DNA from 3 places in the Kitasatospora sp. NPDC001664 genome. Region 1 is predicted to be linked to each of the others. Evidence: riboswitches for the same ligand, from Rfam matches in the RefSeq annotation. Region 1 holds a riboswitch; each other region holds the start of a gene.
What was found. Region 1 has a riboswitch for cyclic di-AMP ahead of ACWCYY_RS32260 (transglycosylase family protein). Riboswitches for the same ligand answer to the same signal wherever they lie in the genome.

Region 1 (6,591 bases):
CGTGATGCCGTTCTTCGACCAGGACGGCGTGCACGCCATCTACCGCGCCTGGCGGCAGATCCTGGACGAGTACCCCGGCCAGCGGATCGGCGTCGCCGAGGCCTGGACCCCGACCGTCCAGCGCACCGCCAACTACGTCCGCCCGGACGAGCTGCACCAGGCCTTCAACTTCCAGTACCTGGGCACCTCCTGGGACGCCGCCGAGCTGCGCGAGGTGATCGACCTCTCGCTGGACTCGATGCGCCCGGTCGACGCCCCCACCACCTGGGTGCTGTCCAACCACGACGTCACCCGGCACGCCACCCGCTTCGCCAACGAGCCGGGCCTGGGCACCCAGATCCGCACCCCCGGCGACCGCGAGCTGGGCCTGCGCCGGGCCCGCGCCGCCTCCCTGCTGATGCTCGCCCTGCCCGGCTCGGCCTACGTCTACCAGGGCGAGGAGCTCGGCCTGCCGGACGTCACCGACCTGCCCGACGAGGTCCGCCAGGACCCGTCCTTCTTCCGCGCGGAGGGCCAGGACGGCTTCCGCGACGGCTGCCGGGTGCCGATCCCGTGGTCCGGCACCGAGGCCCCCTACGGCTTCGGCCCGACCGCCGGCGGCCCCAGCTGGCTGCCGCAGCCCGACAGCTGGGCCGGGCTCAGCGTCGAGGTCCAGACCGGCGACCCGACCTCCACCCTGGAGCTCTACCGCTCCGCCCTGACGATCCGTCGCTCCCACCCGGACCTCGGCGCCGGCGAGTCGGTGGAGTGGCTGGAGACCGGCGAGCACCTGCTCTCCTTCCGTCGCGGTTCCTTCGTCTGCACCGTGAACACCGGCTCCGAGCCGGTCCGGATCGCCGCTCCCGGCCGTATCCTGCTCTCCTCCACCGAGGCCGTCGCGGTGGAGGGCGAGACGGTCCTCCCGGCGGACAGCACCATCTGGTGGGCGGTCTGACATGGTTGCAATAGGCTCTGGGATCGTGACTACGGCGCGACTCTCGGACATCGCGGCGCAGGCGGGGGTCAGCGAGGCCACCGTCAGCCGCGTCCTCAACGGCAAGGCGGGCGTCTCCGCGACGACCCGTCAGACGGTGCTGGCCGCACTCGACGTGCTCGGGTACGAGCGGCCCACCAGGCTGCGCCAGCGCAGCGCCGGCCTGATCGGCCTGATCACGCCGGAGCTGAGCAACCCGATCTTCCCCGCCCTGGCCCAGGTGATCGAGCAGGTGCTGAGCCGGCACGGCTTCACGCCGGTGCTCTGCACCCAGACCCCGGGCGGCTCCACCGAGGACGAACTGGTGGAGATGCTGGTCGACCGGGGCGTGGCGGGCATCGTCTTCGTCTCCGGCCTGCACGCCGACTCCACCGCCGACCACGACCGGTACGCCAAGCTGACCGGCCGCCAGGTGCCGTTCGTGCTGATCAACGGCTACAGCGAGAAGATCGCCGCGCCGTTCATCTCGCCGGACGACCGGGCCGCGATGTGGATGGCCGTCCAGCACCTGGTCGAACTCGGCCACGAGAAGATCGGCCTGGCGGTCGGTCAGCGGCGCTACGTGCCGGTGCTGCGCAAGATCGAGGGCTTCACCGCCGCGGTCGGCGAGTACCTCGGCCTCGGCCCGGACCAGGCCGCCGAGTACGTCCACCACACGCTGTTCAGCGTGGAGGGCGGGCACGCCGCGGCCAACGCCCTGCTGGACAAGGGCTGCACCGCGATCGTCTGCGGCAGCGACCTGATGGCGCTCGGCGCGATCCGGGCGGTCCGCCAGCGCGGGATGGCGGTGCCGAAGGACGTCTCGGTGGTCGGTTTCGACGACTCGCCGCTGATCGCCTTCACCGAGCCGCCGCTCACCACCGTCCGCCAGCCGGTCGAGGCGATGGCCACCGCCGCCGTCGACGCCCTGCTGGAGGAGGTCAACGGCAGTGGCTCGCAGCGCGGTGAGTTCATGTTCCAGCCCGAGCTGGTCATGCGCGGCTCCACCGGCCCGCGCCAGCACGGGCGTTAGGACGCGCGAGAAGGGCCCGGGGTCGTCGTGACCCCGGGCCCCTCCGTGCTGTCAGCCCTCCTGGACGACACCGCCCCTGGGTTCGGTGAGGCGCGCCTCGTCGGCGGCGTCGCCGGTCCGTGCCTCGGTGCGGCGCGAGCGCACGAGGTAGTCGCGCAGGATCAGCTCGACGGCGTCCTGCGGGTTCTTGGTGCCGGCGAGGAGCATCAGCTCGATCGCGAAGTCGGCTTCCAGGGAGACGTTGACCTTGGCCATGGCGGCAGGATACGGCCGTGCCCCCGGAGCCGACCAGGTCTCCGGGGGCACGGCTTCATGCCGTCGTCAGACGCGGCCCGCGAAGTCGGGGGCCCAGTTGGCGATGGTCTCGGTCTTCACGCCGGCGCGGGGGTTGGCCGCCTCGACGTACTTGCCGCCGCCCAGGTAGATGGCGACGTGGTAGACGCCGGAGTTGGCGCCGTTGTTGGACCAGAACAGCAGGTCGCCCGCCTGGAGGTTGTCCAGCGAGACCCGGGTGGCGGCGTCCGCCTGGTCGTTGGCCACCCGCGGCAGGGAGATCCCGGCCTGGCGGAAGGCCGCCTGGGTCAGGCCGGAGCAGTCCCAGCCGCCGTTGCTGCTGCCGCCGTAGACGTAGGCCTGGCCGACCTTGGAGAGCGCGAAGTTGATCGCGGCGGCCTTGGAGCCGGTGGCGACGGTCGCGGTCTGCTCGGCGGCCGCGGCGGCGGACTTCTTCGCCTTGGTGGTGGTGCCGGTGGAGGCCGAACCCGACTGCGGGGCGGTCGACTTGGGGGCCGGAGCCGGGGCCGGGGCGGCCTGGGCGACGTTGCCCAGGACCAGCTGCTGGCCCGGGTAGATCATGTCCGGGCCCTCGGTGAGCTGAGCCTTGTTCAGCTCGTAGAGCTTCTCCCAGCCGCCCTCGACGTTCTGCTGCTGGGCGATGGTGGAGAGCCAGTCACCGGCCACCACGGTGTAGCTCTTGGCGGCCGCGGGCTTCGCGGCCGGCTGGGCGGCGGGCTGCTCGGCGGCCTTGGGAGCCTCCGCCTTCGGGGCCGAGGTGGTGGTCGAGGAGGTGTCGACCTGGGCGGCGGCGCCGCCCTTGGTCAGGCCCGCCTTGACGGAGCAGACCGGCCAGGCGCCGGGGCCCTGGGAGGCGAGCACCTTCTCGGCGACCGCGATCTGCTGCGCCTTGGTGGCCTGGTTGGCCTGCGGCGCGTACTGCTTGCCGCCGAACTCGGCCCAGGTGCTGGAGGTGAACTGCAGGCCGCCGTAGAAGCCGTTGCCGGTGTTGATCGACCAGTCGTTGGTGGACTCGCACGCGGCGACCTTGTCCCACACGGAGACGGGGGCGGCCGAGGCGGTGCCGGCGGTGAGGGTCGGGATGGTGAGGCCGATGCCCACGACGCCGGTGGCGGCGATGAGTCGGCGGGCACGCTTGGAAGTGGTGCTGGACAGCACGAAGACGCGTTCCTCTCCCACGCCTGCGAGGTGAGCTGTCGGATTCGGGCTGGAGTTGCCCGGCCGTGCCTGAGCGCGGCTTCACCCCAAGCCTGAAATCGGTCATACATGACCAAAACCAGGCGACTTACCTGTGGTTCCCCCGCCCCTGCCGCGGTGCTGATGAGCTGCCGACCCGTCCGGCGGCAGGATTCGGCGTTCCGGAGGGGCTGGGTCCGTGTGGTCACGAACAGGGCGTCACGTTAGGCAGAGTTAAGTTGAAACCGCAAACCCCTGTGATGCTGATCATGGTTTCTTTACCGACTCTTCATGAACCGGAAGCTGTCGATCCGGATGTCGATTCCGATCGATTCTGTTCAAATTCCTTGCGAGCAAAGGGATTTGCCTATGCTTCGGGTCATGCGGCACGCGAGAGGGCCCCAGTCGGGCCCGGCGGACAACGGATCGGCAAAGGTCAGTCGCCGGAAGCTCCTCATCGGCCTGGCGATCGGCACCGCCCTGGCGGCGGTCGGGGTGGAGGAGGTGGTACGGCGCAGCGGCAGCGGTCCTGACGCCCCCTCGGCGGCGAAGCCACCGCCGCCGACGGAAGCTTCGCATTCGCACGGTGCTTCGCCCGGTGCCTCTGACAGCCCGTCCGCCTCGGCCTCGCCCACCGAATCGGCCGCCGCCTCCGCCTCGCCCGCCGAGACGGTGCGGCCGCGGAGCTGGTCCGACCCGGCCGGCTGGAGCGGCGGCGCCGCGCCCCGCCCCGGCGCGGCGGTGCGGATCACCGACCACGTGCTGCTGGACGGCGACGTGACGGTGGGTTCGCTCCTGGTCGAACCGTCAGGTTCGCTCACCTTTGCCCCGGATCGTCCGGTTTCGCTCACCTCGCACGGCAACGTCGAGGTCCGCGGCGCGCTCACCCTCGCCCCGTCGAACGCCGCCACCGTCCACGCCGTCCGCTTCCCCGCGGTCGACGAGGGACGCTTCCAGGGCGGCGGGATGGCCCTGGTGGAGAGCGACACCGGCCTCTGGGTCACCGGCTCCGGCCGGCTCCGCCTGGCGGGCGCCCAGCGCACCGCCTGGGTCCGCGCGGCCGGCCCGCTGAAGGCCGGCGACACCAGCATCCGGCTGGCCGCCGCCCCGGCCGGCTGGCAGGTCGGCGACGAGCTCGCCGTCACCCCGACCGGGACGCCCGACGCCGAGGGCTTCTCCGAGCGCTACGACCACCGCACCGTCACCGCCGTCAACGGATCCACCGTCAGCCTGGACGGCCCGCTCAAGTACGCCCACCCCAAGGTCACCACCGGCGGCGGGGTGAGCGTCGGCGCCGAGGTGCTCAACCTGACCCGCAACGTCCGGGTCGAGGGCACCGAGAAGGGCCGGGCCCACGTCCACATCACCAGCAACCAGCGGGCCGACGTCCGCTACGCCGCGCTGCGCTGGATGGGCCCGAGGTCGGCCGGCAAGGAGAAGTGGGCCGGCAAGCCCGTCACCGAGCCGGTGCTCGGCCGGTACGGGTTGCACTTCCACATGCTCGGCGACACCACCCGGGGCACCGTGGTGGAGGGCGTGGTGGTCCGCGACACCGGCAGCCACGCCTTCGTGCCGCACAACTGCCACGGCATCACCTTCCGCTCCTGCATCGCCCACCAGACCTGGGAGGACGCCTACTGGTGGGACGGTCCGCTGGACACCCGCACCCCCCAGGGGCCCTCCAACGACATCACCTACGACGCCTGCGTGGCCTCCCGCACCCAGTTCGACCCCAACCCGCGCGGCTACCGGCTGACCGGCTTCAGCCTCGGCGCGGGCAAGGGCGGGGTGGCCCGGGACTGCGTGGCGGTCGGCGTCCAGGGCGCCAACGGCGCCTCCGGCTACGAGTGGCCGGAGACCAGCGAAGGGGTGTGGACCTTCGAGCGCTGCCTGGCCCACAACAACCTGGAGAACGGCATCTTCGTCTGGCTGAACGCCGAATTCCACCACACCGTGGGCCAGTTCGTGGCCTACCACAACGGCGGCTGGGGCATCGAGCACGGCGCCTACCTGAACGACTTCGACTACAACGGAACCGTCCTGTACGGCAACGCGGCCGGCGGAGTGGCGATCCACGCGCTCGGCCGGGACAAGGGCACCGTCTTCGACGGCCTGCTGATCGACGCGGCCGGGCAGTCGGACTACGCCGTCTCCACCGCGCTGCACCAACTCCCGGGCGAGACCGTCCAGGTGACGCGCAGCAAGTTCACGGGATACCGGAAGGCCGGGGTCGCGCTGCGCGCGGTGGACGGCGGGGCACCGGAGGACATCGCCATCCTGGACTGCGAGTTCAGCGGCACCGAGCTCTGGATCGACCCGAAGCTGCCGACCCCGAAGCGGGTGGTGCTGCGCAGGGCCGGGGCGGACCAGGCCCAGGAGATCCACCTCTCGGGCGCGCCGACCCCGACCACCAGCGCCGTTCCACCGCGCGCCGTGGTCACCCCGAGGATCGCGCTGCGGGACGCGGCGCCGCTCTCCTGAGTCCTGGGTCGCGGAGTCCACACGGGGACGGACGCGAGGGGGCCCCGTACGGTTGCACACCGTACGGGGCCCCTCGTGCTGTCGGGGTGTCAGGCCTCCGGCTGCTCCTCGAAGGCGGGCTGCGGGAGCGCTGCCAGGTACGCCGAGGCGATCAGCTGGCCGACGGCCGGGTAGGCGCCGAGCGGGGCGGCGCTGGGGCAGTCCGCCTCCTCGGCGGCGGTGGCCAGCAGCTCCGGGTCGGCCTCGGGGCCGATCACCAGCGGGGCCAGCGCGGGGCGCTGGGAGCCGGTCGCCTTCAGGTGGTTGACGGCCGCCAGCACCGAGCCGGGAACGTCGAGCGCGGCGCCGACCACCGGGACGGCCAGGCGGGCGGCCAGCAGCACGCCGGTAATCTCGGCGGCCTGGGCGGCGTCCTCACCGCCGGCGGTGGTGAGCACGATGCCGTCCGCGGCGGTCGCGATGGCGAACAGCCGGGCCCGGTCGGCCCGGGCCAGCCCGGCCTCGGAGAGGCGGACGTGGACGGCCTCGGCCAGCAGCGGGTGCGGGCCGAGCACGTCCGTCACGACGGCGCCGTGCGCGGCGGCCAGCTCGTGAAGGCCGGTCAGGAAGCCGTGCGGGCCCGGGAGGAGGGGCACCAGCACCGGGGCGGGCAGCC
Region 2 (6,591 bases), on a different contig from region 1:
CATCGTGGTGCTGGACGCCCTCGCCTCCGGACCGACCGCGGTCTGGCGCGAACTCGGGCGCGAGGAGAGGCTGGTGAGCGACGTGGCCCGCTCGGCCGACGGCTGCGCGGCGGTCGTGGCGTCGGCGCTGCCCGACGGCTCACCCCTGCTCGAACTCTGGCACTGGGAGCTGCCGGGCTGGCAACTGCGCTCCCGGCAGCGGCTGGAGGGCTACCAGCCGCTGCAGTCCGTCCCCTTGGCGGCCGGGGGGTTGCTCGCCGCCGAGCTGCCCGAGGCCGACGGACCGTCGGACGACGACAGCACCGTCCTGCGGCTGGTGACCGGCACCGGCCCCGGCCACCGGCTCGCGGCCGCCGAGCCGTCCGGCCCGATCGGTGACGGCGACCACTGGGCCCTCCCGGCCATCGACGCCGCGGGCACCGGCATCCTGCTCCACGCGGGCAGCGGTCCGAGCGCCGTCCCGGCGGCGACCGTCCACTTCCCCGGGGCCGACCTCCGTCATGCCCCGGGGCTGCGGCAGCACGCGGACGCGGTCACCTACTGGCACCGCTCCGGCCGCATCCTGGCCACCAGCACGGACGGCACCACCCTCCGGGCCTCCCTCCGCGTCACGGGCACCCGCTGACCGCCCCTAGGCTGGTCGCCGTCGCCCGACGGGCGTCGAGCGAGAGGGCGAGTGACATCAGCGTGGCCGTAGTCGAGTTGAGGGTTCGGTTCGGAGTCGACGACCGGGAGCTGTCCGAGCTGCACGCGCGGGCGTTCGGCGCGGACGCCGGGCCCGGCGTCACGCCGTGGGCGAGTCGGCTGGAGCGGCACAGCCTCACCTGGGTCGGTGCCTTCGAGGCCGACCGTCTGGTCGGCTTCGTCCACGCGGTCTGGGACGGCGGCAGGCACGCCTTCGTGCTGGACACCGCCGTCCACCCCGACCACCAACGCCTCGGCATCGGAAAGCGGTTGGTCGACGCGGTGGCCGAGGAGGCCTTCCGCGCCGGTTGCGACTGGGTGCACGTGGACTACGAGCCGGAGAACGCCGGCTTCTACGAGGGGGCCTGCGGCTTCCGCCCCACCCCGGCCGGTCTGCGTTCCCGGCACCGGACGGCCTGAACCGGCGCGTCCGGTCTGTGAGCTGCGCTACAGCACCGCTCACTGACTTGTACGCGTCGGAACGGCTGCTAGCCTGCTCCGAGTCGCCCGCTCCGCGCGGGCCCCTCCGGTGGGCCGCCGAATCCCGTCCACCCGCCGGTGGTCTTTCGAGCACGGACACGGACGGGAGCGGGGGAACCAGGTCAGCCGCCTGCTGCCCCCCGCCAGCGCCCGTGCGTTCGCGGTGGCCGCCGCAGGCTCGGGGTGAAGCCGCTCCCACAGCCGCGGCCGGGCCGTACCTCCGGTCCGAACCCGACAGCTCACCTCGCAGGCGTCGCAGAGGAACCTGTCCATGCGCTTTTCTGCCACCCCTGTACGGGTCGGCGCGGTGGCCGCAGCCGGCCTGCTCGCCCTTCCCCTCCTGGTCAGCACCCAGGCGTCCGCCAGCGGTCCGACCGTCGTCGAGGACCGGATCACCCCGGCCCCGGCGGTCACCGGACCCTCGGTCACGGCCTCGCTCGCCGTGCACTCCTCGCGCTGCTTCACCGCGGACAGCGTCGGGGTCGCCGTCCGCGACGCGGCCGGCCGCCGGACCGACTTCCCCGGCGCGGCCCGGAACGTCCGGATCTGCCCGAGCGGAACCACCGTCACCACCGGCGCACTCGACCTGCCGGCCGGCACCTACACGGAGTTCGGCCGCTGGCGGGGCCTCGACGGCCGCTGGCACAACCTGCCCACCCACACCCTGACCGTGGGCACGGCGCCGACTCCCACCCCGACGCCCAGCCCCACCCCCACGCCGACGCCCTCGCCGAGTCCGACGCCGACGCCGAGTCCGACGCCGACGCCGACGCCCACCCCGACCCCGAGCCCGACCCTCACGCCAACGCCCACCCCGAGCCCGACCCCGACGGTGGCGCCCACCACGCCCGCAGGCATGCGCGCGCTGCCGGACCCGCTCTACGGCGTCACCGTCGACGACGTCTCCAAGCTCTCCGCCATCGTGGACTCCTCGCGCCACCTGGCGCGCACCCCGACCACCCGCCTGGTCTTCGACGAGACCGAGGGCCCGAGCTCCTACAGCGCGGCGGTCGACCAACTCCAGCCCGTCAGCTACCTCATGGGCGAGATCCTGGACTCCGAGTTCGTCAAGAGCTTCTCGCCCCAGGCCTACCACGACCGCGTCGCCCAGTACCTGAACGCCTTCGGCGGCAAGGTGGACGTCTGGGAGATCGGCAACGAGGTCAACGGCAACTGGCTCGGTAGCTACGCCGACGTCTCCACCAAGATCACCGATGCCTACCGCCAGGTCGAGGCGGCCGGCAAGCGCAGCGCGCTGACCCTCTACTACGACATCGGCTGCGGCAACGGCCCCTCGGAGCTCGACCCGCTGGCCTTCACCAGGCAGTACGTCCCGGAGGACATGCGCAACGGCCTGGACTACGTGACCCTCAGCTACTACGAGGGTCAGTGCAACAACATCCGCCCCAGCGCGGCGACTTGGACCTCCTACTTCCAGCAGCTGCACGCGCTCTACCCGAACGCCAAGCTCGGCTTCGGCGAGATCGGCCTCCCCGACGCCGCGACCTCCTCCACCCAGGCGGCGGCCCAGGCCATGCTGACGTACTACTACGGCCTGAAGATCGACCTTCCCTACTACGTGGGCGGCCACTTCTGGTGGTACTACGCCGAGGACATGATCCCCTACGCCACCAAGCCGCTCTGGCAGACCCTGAACACGGCCCTCCAGCGCTGACCCCACCCGCCGGTCGGGTGAACTTCGGCCGCGGTCGGAGGGGCGGCGGCGTGACGGCACGTCGGGTGTGCGCTGATGGTCCGGCCCGACCCAGGCCGCACCCCGGAGGATGATCCGATGCCGATCCGCCCTACCACCGGCCGTGCCCGTCGGTGCGCCGCGGCCGCAGCTGTGCTCCTGCTCGGGGCGGCGGGTTGCTCGGACGACAAGGACGGCGGGGGCGGGCCCAGTACGACGCCCACCCCCGCCGCCACGGCCTCGGCCAGCCCGTCGGCTTCCCGCTCCGCCACGGCCACCGCCTCCGCTTCCGCAACGGCCTCGGCTTCGGCTTCGGCGAGCCCGTCGGCCGGCGCCTCCACGGCGGCGACCGTCACCACCGTCGTCATCCGCGACTTCACCTTCACCCCGGCCGAGCTCACCGTCGCGCCGGGGGCCAGGATCACCGTGACCAACCAGGACGGCACCCCGCACACGCTCACCGCGACGGGCAGCGGCGGCTTCGACACCGGGACCCTCTCCCGGGGGCAGTCCAAGACCATCACCGCCCCGTCCACGCCCGGGAGTTACCCCTTCTTCTGCACGCTGCACCCGACCACCATGAAGGGCACCCTGACGGTCCGCTGATCAGGGCAGCCGCTGCTCGGCCCAGATGACCTTGCCGCTGCCGGTGTACCTGGTGCCCCAGCGGTCGGAGCACTGGGCGACCAGGAAGAGCCCGCGCCCGCCCTCGTCGGTGGTGGCCGCGTACCGCAGGTGGGGGGAGGTGCCGCTGCCGTCCCAGACCTCGCAGACCAGGGTGCGGGTGCGGAGCAGACGGACCTTGATCGGGGCGCGGCCGTAGCGGATGGCGTTGGTGACCAGCTCGCTGAGGATCAGTTCGGTGGTGAAGGCGAGCTCGTCCAGGCCCCAGTCGGTCAGCAGCCGCGCCACCTCCGCGCGGACCGTGCGCACGGCGGTGGGCTCCGCGGGCACGTCCCAGACCCGGACCTGACGGTCGGTCAGGGCGCGCGTGCGGGCGACCAGCAGGGCGACGTCGTCGGTCGGGGCGGTGGACGGCAGGGCGCCGAGCACGTCCTCGCAGGTCTGCTCCGGGTCGCGGTCCGGGCGGGCGAGGGCGGCGGCCAGCTGGTCGAGCCCGCGGTCGATGTCGTGGCCGCGGACCTCGACCAGGCCGTCGGTGTAGAGGACCAGCTTGGAGCCCTCGGGCAGGTCCAGCTCCGCCGTCTCGAAGGGCAGGCCGACCAGGCCGAGCGGGGGGCCGGCGGGGACGTCCGGGAACTCCACCGTGCCGTCGGGGTGGACCACCGCCGGCGGCAGGTGCCCGGCCCGCGCCACGGTGCAGCGCCGCGAGACCGGGTCGTAGACCGCGTACAGGCAGGTGGCTCCGGTGATCGGCGCCTTGTCGTGGTCGGCGGACTGCTCCTGGTCGATCCGGTTGACCAAGTCGTCCATCAGGCCGAGGAGTTCGTCCGGCGGCAGGTCGAGGGAGGAGAAGTTGTGCACCGCTGTGCGCAGCCGTCCCATGGTGGCGGCGGCGTGCAGCCCGTGCCCGACCACGTCGCCGACCACCAGTGCGACCCGGGCCCCGGGCAGCGGGATGACGTCGAACCAGTCGCCGCCGACACCGGCCTGCGCGGGCAGGTAGCGGCGGGCCACCTCCAGGGCGTCCTGCTCGGGCAGCCCGCCCGGCAGCAGGCTGCGCTGGAGGGTGACGGCCATGGTGTGCTCGCGGGTGTAGCGGCGGGCGTTGTCGATGGCGACGGCGGCCCGGGCCACCAGACCCTCGCCGAGCGCGGTGTCCTCCGGGTCGAAGGGCTCCCGCGGCCCGGCCCGCCAGAAGGTGGCGATCCCCAGCACCACGCCCCGGGCCTGCAGCGGCACCGCGAGCATGGCGTGGACGCCGTGCTCGCGCACCAGCCGCGCGTGCTGCGGGCTGTGCGCGCTCCAGGCGGTCAGGGTCGCGTCGAGGTCGGCCTCGGCCACCGCGTGCCCGCTGCCCAGACTACGGGCGCGCGGTGTGCCGGGGACCAGCGGGACCGGTTCGCCCAGCGGGATGAACGGACTCCCGGGGCCGGCCGGGCTCAGCCCCGCCCGCCGCATCGGCGCCCCGGCCGGGGGCTCCTCGCCGCGGAGCACGGGCTCGGCCAGGTCCACCGTGACGTGGTCCGCGAAGGCGGGGACGGCCAGCTCGGCCAGCTCCTGGGCGGTCCGCGTCACGTCCAGCGTGGTGCCGACCGCCAGGCCCGCCCCGTAGAGCAGCTCCAGCCGGTCGCGGGCCAGCTCGGCCTTCCCGGAGAGGGCGCGGAGCTCGGTGGTGTCGCGCAGCGTGGCCACCAGCCCGGGCGGGCCGCCGTGCCGGTCGGTGGGCCGGACGTTGACCGCCAGCAGCCGCTCCCCGGCCGCCAGCACCTCGTCGGTGACGGGCCGTCCGGAGGCGAGCAGCTCGGCCGCGCGGGGGTCGAGCCCGAGCTCGCCGACGCGTCGGCCCTCGGCGTCGGCGGGCAACCCCAGCAGCCGCTCGGCCTCGTCGTTGGCCAGCAGCAGCCGGCCGTCCCGGTCCAGGATCAGCACGCCCTCGCGGACCGCGTGCAGCACCGCGTCGTGGTGCTCGTACATCCGGGTCATCTCGGAGGGCCCGAGGCCGCGGGTCTGCCGGCGCAGCCGGCGGCTGACCAGGGCGGCGCCGAGGGTGGCCAGGGCGAGGGCGGCGGCGGCACTGCCGAGCAGCACGGGCAGCTGCCGCTCGGCGCTGTCGCTGACCCGGCTGATCCTGATGCCCGCCGAGACCATGCCGACCACCTGCCCCCCGTCGTCGCGCACCGGGACCACGGCCTGCACCAGCGGACCGATGGTGCCGTTGACCTGTTCGGTGATCGACTCGCCGGCGAGCACCGGCGCCGTGGTGCCGACGAACTTCTTGCCGATCCGGTCGGTCATGGGGTGGGTGTAGCGGATCGCGTCGGTGTTCAGCACGACCACGAAGTCGACCCCGGACCCGATCCGCGCCGCCTCGGCCTTCGGCTGGAGCACGGCGGTCGGGTCGGGGGAGCGCAGGGCCTCGACCAGACCGGGCGAGCTGGCGAAGGTCTCGGCCACCGCGAGGGAGCGCAGCCGGGCCTCGTTCGCGCTGTCGCGCTGCGCCCGCACCACGGACTCCACGCCGATCGTGACCACAAGCAGGAGCACGATCACGAGCTGGAGGACGAAGACCTGGCCCGCCACGGTGCGCGGGACCAGCCGGGGCCGCCACCGTCGGCGCCGGCCGTCGGAGCCGGTGACGGCGTCGGTCCCGGCGTCGCTCCCGGGCGGGTCCGAATTCGGAGCCATGTGCCCAGGTGTACCCCTCCCGGCCCGTCAAGGCCAGGAGGAGCGCGGTCCTCGGCTCACCTGCCGCCCGTCGGGACCAGGGTGTTCTCGCTGCGGCGGCCGGCCTGGAAGTCGTCGACGTTGCGGAGGGTGGCGTCGATGATCTGGCCGACGGCGGTGCGGGTGAAGTAGGCCTGGTGGGAGGTGACCAGCACCTGCGGGAAGCTGATCAGGCGGGCCAGCACGTCGTCGCCGATGCCCTCCATGGAGCGGTCGTAGAAGAAGACGCCGGTCTCCTCCTCGTAGACGTCCAGGCCGACCCCGGCGAGGCGGCCCTCGCGCAGGGTCTCGACCAGGGCGGCGGTGTCCACCAGGCCGCCCCGGCTGGAGTTGACCAGGATGGCGTCGTCCTTCATCCGGGCCAGCGCGGCCGAGTCGATCAGGTG
Region 3 (6,591 bases), on a different contig from region 1:
TGATCGAGGTGGCCGGCGAGTTCGCCGGCTGCGTGGCCCTGCGGCCCGCCGCGGACGGCTGCTGGCTGGAGCACTTCTACCTTGACCCGCGCCACCAGGGAGCCGGCGTCGGCTCGGGCGTGCTGGGTCGGCTGCTGGAGCAGTGCGACCGCACCCGCACCCCCGTCCGCCTCAACGTCCTCCAGGGCAGCCCGGCCCGACGGCTGTACGAACGCCACGGATTCACCGTCGAGACCGAGGACCCGGTGGACGTCTTCATGGTGCGGGAGCTGCCGTGAACGCGCCGGTGCGGCGGTGGACGATCACGCGGATCGGCACTGGACGCGGTGGGGGCCGGGTGCCATGATCGCGCTGCGCTCCGGAGCGTGTCCGGGGTGCGGGGAGCGAATCGTGAAGGTGTATCTCGCAGTTCCGCCTCTGCTGGTGGCGGTCTTCCTCGCCGGGTCGGGGATCGCGACGCTGACGCGGGGCTGGATGCTCCCGCTGAACCGGAGGTACGTCCGCCGTCCCCGGCTGCACGGTTGGGCCCAGCTGGTGTCGGCCTTCGCCCTGGTCTGGCAGGCGGTGTTCGGGCTGCTGGTCGGCGAGTTCGGCTTCCGGATGGGCCTGGTGATGATCGGCAACGTGTTCTTGCTGGTCGGGTTCGGCCTGATGGGGCTCAGTCAGCGTGCGCCGCGTCCGGCGCGGCCCGTCCCGAGCTGACCGCGCGACCGCCCGCCCCCGGGGAAGTGGGGCGGGCGGCCGGTGGGTGAAGTGGGGCGTCAGCAGCCGAAGTTGACCTTGTAGAAGGTCGCGTAGTGGTCGGCGGTGTAGTAGTCCTCGTGGAAGACCTTGCCGGTGACGATGCGGCGGGCGCCGCGGGTCGAGGAGCCCGGGGTCTTCACGGTGTACTCGTGGTAGTAGCCGGTGGTCTGCTTCGGGAGCACGCCCTCGCGGTTCTGGAAGACGATGCCGTCCTGGCTGTAGGGGAACGGGCCGCCCTGGTCGATCAGCTTGACGGTGGTGCGGCCCTCGGCCGGGAGGGCGGTGTGGCAGATGCTCCCGCTGACGGTGGCGGAGGCGTCGGTGGCGAACACGGCGGTGGGGGCGAGGGTGAGCAGACCGACGGCGGCGACGGAAGCGGCACGGGTCTTCAACGCGCGTAGAGTGATTCGCATGTTTTTCAGTCTGAGGGTTTGTCAGGTCCCGGAGGAAGCGTTGCGGAAACACTTCACCGACGGGTAACTCGCCGTGAATCCACGTGACTTGTGGGTTGCCGCCATGCGGCGCAGGTGCCGGATGTGTGACCGTGCCATGGGGGAGCGGTGCCGGTCCGCCTACCGTGGCCGGACCCCTGCCCCCCACCAGGCTGGAGCTCCCTGTGAGACGACTCCTCGTACTGCTGCTCAGCTGCGCCGCCCTGGCGCTGGGCCTCGGTCCGGCCGCCGCCGCGACCCCCGCGTACCTGAAGCTGGAGGCGACGTACTCCGCACCCGGCAACGGCTGGGCCAAGGTGGAGCGTTGGTACGACACCACCACCGGGTTCCGCGCCGAGCAGTTCCCCGCGGACGGCCGCGGTGACCAGGACGGCGCCCGGGTCAGCTACTTCGGCGGGGTGAAGCGCCCCTCCTCGGCCCGCTTCCTGCTCTACTCGGCCGCCGGCTGGGACACCGGCGCCAAGTCCGCCGTCCTGCTGGTGCACGGGGCCAACGACAACGCGGACCGGGCCTGGGCCAACCCCGCCGAGAGCGGCAACTGCGGTGCGGCGAGCTGCCCTTCGACCGGGCTGGCGCAGCAGCTGGCCGCCGCCGGGCACCGGGTCTTCGCGATCGGGTTCGCCCACAAGCACGGTGACAACCTGATGCAGGCCCAGGCGGTCGGGGACGCCGTCGCGGTGATCCGGGACCGGCTCGGCGTGGGCCAGGTCGACCTGGTCGCCTGGAGCAAGGGCGAAGTGGCGGCCCGGAGTTGGGCCTCCTCGGTCCGGCCGTCCTGGGGGCGGGCCTACCCCGGAGACGTCCGCCGGCTGGTCACCCTCGGTGGCCCCAACGGCGGCCTCGACTACGTCTACGCCCACGGCTGGAGCTTCTCGCTGGCCACCTGGCCCGCCTGCGGGGGCACCGCCAACGCACCCTCCCCGCACCTCTGGATGACCTGCTACGGCACCTACACCTCCCAGCCCTGCCTCGGCGTGCTGCCGGTCAACGGCTCCGACTGCTTCCCCGGCCAGCGCCAGCTGCTGGCCCGCTGGGACGGGCGGTACGGCGTGGACCAGCTCACCCAGGACTGGTGGACCACCTACTACGGCGGCCAGGGCTACTACACCGCCGGCCAGGGCATCCAGGCCGCGATCGACGCCGGTTCGCTGATCGCCCCGCTGCAGGCCGCGGGCACCCCGGCCGCCGTCCCGGCCTACCTGCTGGCCGGCGGCTCCGCCGACCTCCCCGGCCTGCTCAACGAGAACCGCGGCCCGAGCGACGGCATCGTCCTCACCGCCAGCGCCCTCGACACCACCGGCATCCGGACCGTCGGCGGCACCAGGCTGCTCACCGACCTCAACCACCTCGAACTCGGTTGGGCTCCGGCCGCCGCCGCCCAGGTCGCCGCCTGGCTGTCCTGAGGAGCGGAACGGTATCCGCCCAAGGGGTCGGCTGCGACCGGTGGGCCGGGTCCTGTGAGGGACGTCTCGTTGTCGCTCGGCGGGTCGCCGCCTAGCCTGCAGGGAGTTGTCCGCGTACGAGCGGACGCCGTCGCCGGGGCGCCGAGTCCTGCCTGCCCGTCGACGGTCACTCGACCACACCGAGTACGGGCAGGAGCGGGGGAACCAGGTCAGTCCGTGACCCCTGCCCGCCCACTCGGCGCAGGGGCACTCGGGGTGAAGCCGCTCACGGGCGGCCGGGCGTTCCCTCATGCCCGAACCCGACAGCTCACCTCGCAGGCGTCGAAAGAGGACTCCTGCCCATGCGCTTCTCCGTCACTCCCGCGCGCCTCGGCGCGGCCGCCCTGGTGGCCGTCCCGCTGATCGCCGCCGCCCCGCTGGCCGGCCAGGCCGAGGCCGTCACCGTCGTCACCCAGGACCGGCTCAGCCCGAACACCCTGGCCGCGGATGTGGCCGGCCGGGCCAGCCTGACCGTGCACTCCGGCTCCTGCTTCACCGCCAAGACCCTCGGCGTCGGCGTCCGGGACGCGGCCGGCCGCAACCTCGACTTCCCCGGCAACGCGAGCAACGTGCGGATCTGCCCGGGCGGGGTGACCTTCACCAGTGGCGCCCGGGCGCTGCCGGCCGGGACGTACACCCAGTTCGGCTTCTGGCAGGACCAGAACGGGGGCTGGCACAACCTGCCGTCCCGTCAGCTGACCGTCGGCGGTGCCTCGGTGACCCCGACCCCGACCCCCACGCCCACTCCCACGCCCACTCCGACGCCCACCCCGACCCCGACCCCGGGTGGTTCGCCCGTGCCGGGCAAGGCGCTGACCTGGTCGGAGGAGTTCGACGCTCCCGTCGCGCTCGGCAGCAAGTGGGTCAACGACCGCAGCAGCAGCTACCGTTACGGCAACCACAACCCCGACGACAACAAGCTGGACTGGCTGAACCCGTCCGGCGTCTCGGTCGCGAACGGTGTGGCCACCTTCACCGCCAAGCCCTCCGCGCACACCCTGGAGAACGGCAAGCAGGCCTGGGACACCGGACTGCTCACCACCGAGTACTCCTCGCAGGGCTTCCAGGTGCGGACCGGCGACTACGCCGAGGCCCGGGTGCAGCTGCCCTCCGAGGCGGGCGCGTGGCCCGCGCTGTGGACCTGGAAGAACGGCAACGGGGAGATCGACACCTTCGAGTACCACCCGGACAACGCCGCGCTGCTGGAGCTGACCAACCACGTCAGGTCGGGCCAGAAGTACCTCACCGACGCCACCGCGATCGGCCACGAGAAGTGGGTCACCATCGGCACGTACTACGGTGCGAACTCCGTCGACTGGTACGTGAACGGCGTCAAGGTCTTCTCCGACAACCAGGGCGTGGGGGCCGACTGGTCCGCCTACCTGATCCTCAACCTCTCGGTGGGTGCCGGGAAGTACCACCCGGCGCCGTCCGGCACCGCACCGATCGACTTCGCCGCGGACTGGGTCCGCGTCTACCGCTGAGTCAGCTCACGGAGAGCGTGAACGGCGTGGAGTTGTTCGTGAGGTCCGTGTCGTCCGCGCTGACCACCGTCACCTGCCCCTCGGCCGTCGTGCCGGGGGGCACGTCCGTGTCCACCCGGACGGGGGCGAGGACCGTCGCGGTCCGGTACTGAGGCAGGCCGGCGCCGAAGGTGCAGGTCAGCGCGTGGTTCCCGGCCGTGAGGGTGCAGTCGGTCGGGAAGGTCGGGCCCTCGAAGGTGAAGCCCTCGGGGACCGTCAGCACCACCGTGAAGGGCGACTCGGTCCGGTCGGGGCCCCCGTTGGCGACGAATCCGTGCACCGTCGTGGTGCCACCGGGTGGAGCCGCCTCGGGGTCCAGCCGGACCACCTCCAGGTCCGAGTTCGAGGGCGCCGCGCTCGCCGGCACGGTCACCCCCAGCACCAGCGCTGCGGCTGCGGCCAGCACCACCGTCAGCTTCCGTCCACCCATGGTCCACTCCGTTCGCTCTCCGTGTCGCCAACTGCACAGAATGTATCGGCAGAGTGTCCGGGAGAGATGGAGGTGCGGACGGTGTCCGGACAGGTGTTGAGCGAGGTCTCCGGGGTGGTCGGCCCCGAGAAGGAGGCCCAACTCGTGACGTCGTACCGGGAGTTGGTGGCAGGGGCGCTGCCGGAGGGGCTGATCAGGACGGAGCTGCTGCGCGGCCCGGGTGGCCGCTGGCGGGTGCAGAGCCTGTGGCGGGACAAGGCCACCCTGGAGGCCGTCCGGGCGGATCCGAAGCTGGCCGCCGCGCCGCGGCTGTTCCGCGAGGTGGGCGTGGAGCCGGAGCTGACGGTCTTCCAGCTGACGGCGGCACAGGCGGGCCCGCCCGACCTCGATCCGGACTGAGGCCGGGAGGTCGGGCGGGCCTGACCTGACGTCAGGGGGCGAGGACCTGACCGAGTCGGGTCGCGATCTGGCGCATCACGGGGACCAGCGAGCTCTCCCCGGCCTGTGCCTCCAGGGCCCGGATCCGGGCCTCCGGGCCGGAGACCGAGAGGGCGGTGGGGGTCGGTGCGCCGGGGACGGCGACCGCGATGCAGCGCACGCCGATCTCCTGCTCCTGGTCGTCCACCACGTAGCCGGAGGCCCGGGCGTGGGCCAGTTGGGCGAAGAGCTCGTCCGGGTCGGTGACGGTGTACGGCGTGTGCGACTGGAGCGGCTGGGTGCCGAGCACCGCGCGGGCCTCGGGCTCGTCCAACTGGGCCAGCAGCGCCTTGCCGACGCCGGTGCAGTGCGGCTGCACCCGGCGGCCGACCTCGGTGAACATCCGCATCGAGCGGCGGGACTGTACCTGGCCGACGTAGACCACCTCGCCGCCCTCCAGCACCGCGAGGTTGGCGGTCTCCCCGGTGGCCTCCATCAGCTCGGCCAGGTACGGGCGGGCCCAGCTGCCCAGCAGGCGGCCTGAGGTCTCGCCGAGGCGGATCAGCCGCGGGCCGAGGGTGTAGCGGCGGGCGGTGTCCTGGCGGACATAGCCCTGCTGCACGAGGGTACGGATCAGGCGGTGGATGGTCGGCATCGGCAGGCCGGAGCTGGCGGAGAGCTCGCTCAGGGTCGCGATGCCGCCGGAGTCGGCGAGTGCTTCGAGCAGCTGGAAGGCGCGCTCGACGGACTGGACGCCGCCGCCGGCTCGCTCGGCCCCGGACGGTGCTGCAGCGGGGGTGGTGGCCACCGGCGTTCCCTTCTGCTGTGGAGGAGGAGTAGAGTCCCGGCGATCTACCTCAACAAACCGTTGAAATTCTGTATCGCGGAAACTAGTCTCCACCTTACAGAACCGAACCCGCCAGTAGGTGGGTCGGTATCGAGGAGGCACCCACCGGAGCCTCCCTGCTGGCTCAACTGTCCAAGGAGTGTTCTGCCCATGGCTGCAGACCAGGACCCCGTCGGCGCCCCCTCCGCCGCTCCGGTCGTCACTGTCGCCGGTCCGCGCGTCCCCCGCAGCGAGGAGGTGCTCACTCCCGAGGCCGTCTCCTTCGTGGTCGGCCTCCACCGCGCCTTCGAAGGCCGCCGGCAGGAACTGCTGGCCCGCCGCAAGGCCCGGCGCGCCGAGATCGCGGCCGCGGGCACCCTCGACTTCCTCCCGGAGACCGCCGAGGTCCGCGCCGGTGACTGGAAGGTCGCCCCCGCTCCCCGCGCGCTCCAGGACCGCCGGGTCGAGATCACCGGCCCGACGGACCGCAAGATGGTCATCAACGCGCTCAACTCGGGTGCCAAGGTCTGGCTCGCCGACTTCGAGGACGCCACCGCCCCCACCTGGGAGAACGTGGTCAGCGGTCAGGTCAACTTGATCGACGCCTACGAGGGCCGGATCGACTTCACCACCGAGGCCGGCAAGTCCTACGCCCTCAAGCCCGCCGCCGAGCTGGCCACCGTCGTGGTCCGCCCCCGCGGCTGGCACCTGGACGAGACCCACCTGCTGGTCGACGGCGCGCCGGTCTCCGGCGGCC

Region 2: it holds a riboswitch for cyclic di-AMP, as region 1 does, so the genes downstream of both, ACWCYY_RS05510 (hypothetical protein) here and ACWCYY_RS32260 (transglycosylase family protein) in region 1, are expected to answer to the same signal.
Region 3: it holds a riboswitch for cyclic di-AMP, as region 1 does, so the genes downstream of both, ACWCYY_RS00990 (glycoside hydrolase family 16 protein) here and ACWCYY_RS32260 (transglycosylase family protein) in region 1, are expected to answer to the same signal.

Annotation. Positions count from the first base shown of each region.
Region 1 is NZ_JBSFGS010000029.1:62,848-69,438, forward strand. Features, by position in the region: gene ACWCYY_RS32245 (glycoside hydrolase family 13 protein) at 1-934, shown strand, start outside; gene ACWCYY_RS32250 (LacI family DNA-binding transcriptional regulator) at 936-1,985, shown strand; gene ACWCYY_RS32255 (hypothetical protein) at 2,037-2,240, opposite strand; gene ACWCYY_RS32260 (transglycosylase family protein) at 2,307-3,458, opposite strand; cyclic di-AMP (ydaO/yuaA leader) riboswitch at 3,445-3,645, opposite strand; gene ACWCYY_RS32265 (hypothetical protein) at 3,837-5,936, shown strand; gene ACWCYY_RS32270 (sirohydrochlorin chelatase) at 6,026-6,591, opposite strand, start outside.
Region 2 is NZ_JBSFGS010000003.1:154,553-161,143, forward strand. Features, by position in the region: gene ACWCYY_RS05500 (bpX6 domain-containing protein) at 1-625, shown strand, start outside; gene ACWCYY_RS05505 (GNAT family N-acetyltransferase) at 688-1,104, shown strand; cyclic di-AMP (ydaO/yuaA leader) riboswitch at 1,296-1,432, shown strand; gene ACWCYY_RS05510 (hypothetical protein) at 1,436-2,839, shown strand; gene ACWCYY_RS05515 (cupredoxin domain-containing protein) at 2,957-3,463, shown strand; gene ACWCYY_RS05520 (SpoIIE family protein phosphatase) at 3,464-6,166, opposite strand; gene ACWCYY_RS05525 (2-hydroxyacid dehydrogenase) at 6,223-6,591, opposite strand, start outside.
Region 3 is NZ_JBSFGS010000001.1:198,908-205,498, forward strand. Features, by position in the region: gene ACWCYY_RS00970 (GNAT family N-acetyltransferase) at 1-278, shown strand, start outside; gene ACWCYY_RS00975 (hypothetical protein) at 391-702, shown strand; gene ACWCYY_RS00980 (ribonuclease domain-containing protein) at 762-1,157, opposite strand; gene ACWCYY_RS00985 (esterase/lipase family protein) at 1,361-2,599, shown strand; cyclic di-AMP (ydaO/yuaA leader) riboswitch at 2,767-2,934, shown strand; gene ACWCYY_RS00990 (glycoside hydrolase family 16 protein) at 2,941-4,122, shown strand; gene ACWCYY_RS00995 (hypothetical protein) at 4,124-4,591, opposite strand; gene ACWCYY_RS01000 (hypothetical protein) at 4,673-4,990, shown strand; gene ACWCYY_RS01005 (IclR family transcriptional regulator) at 5,022-5,816, opposite strand; gene aceB (malate synthase A) at 6,006-6,591, shown strand, end outside.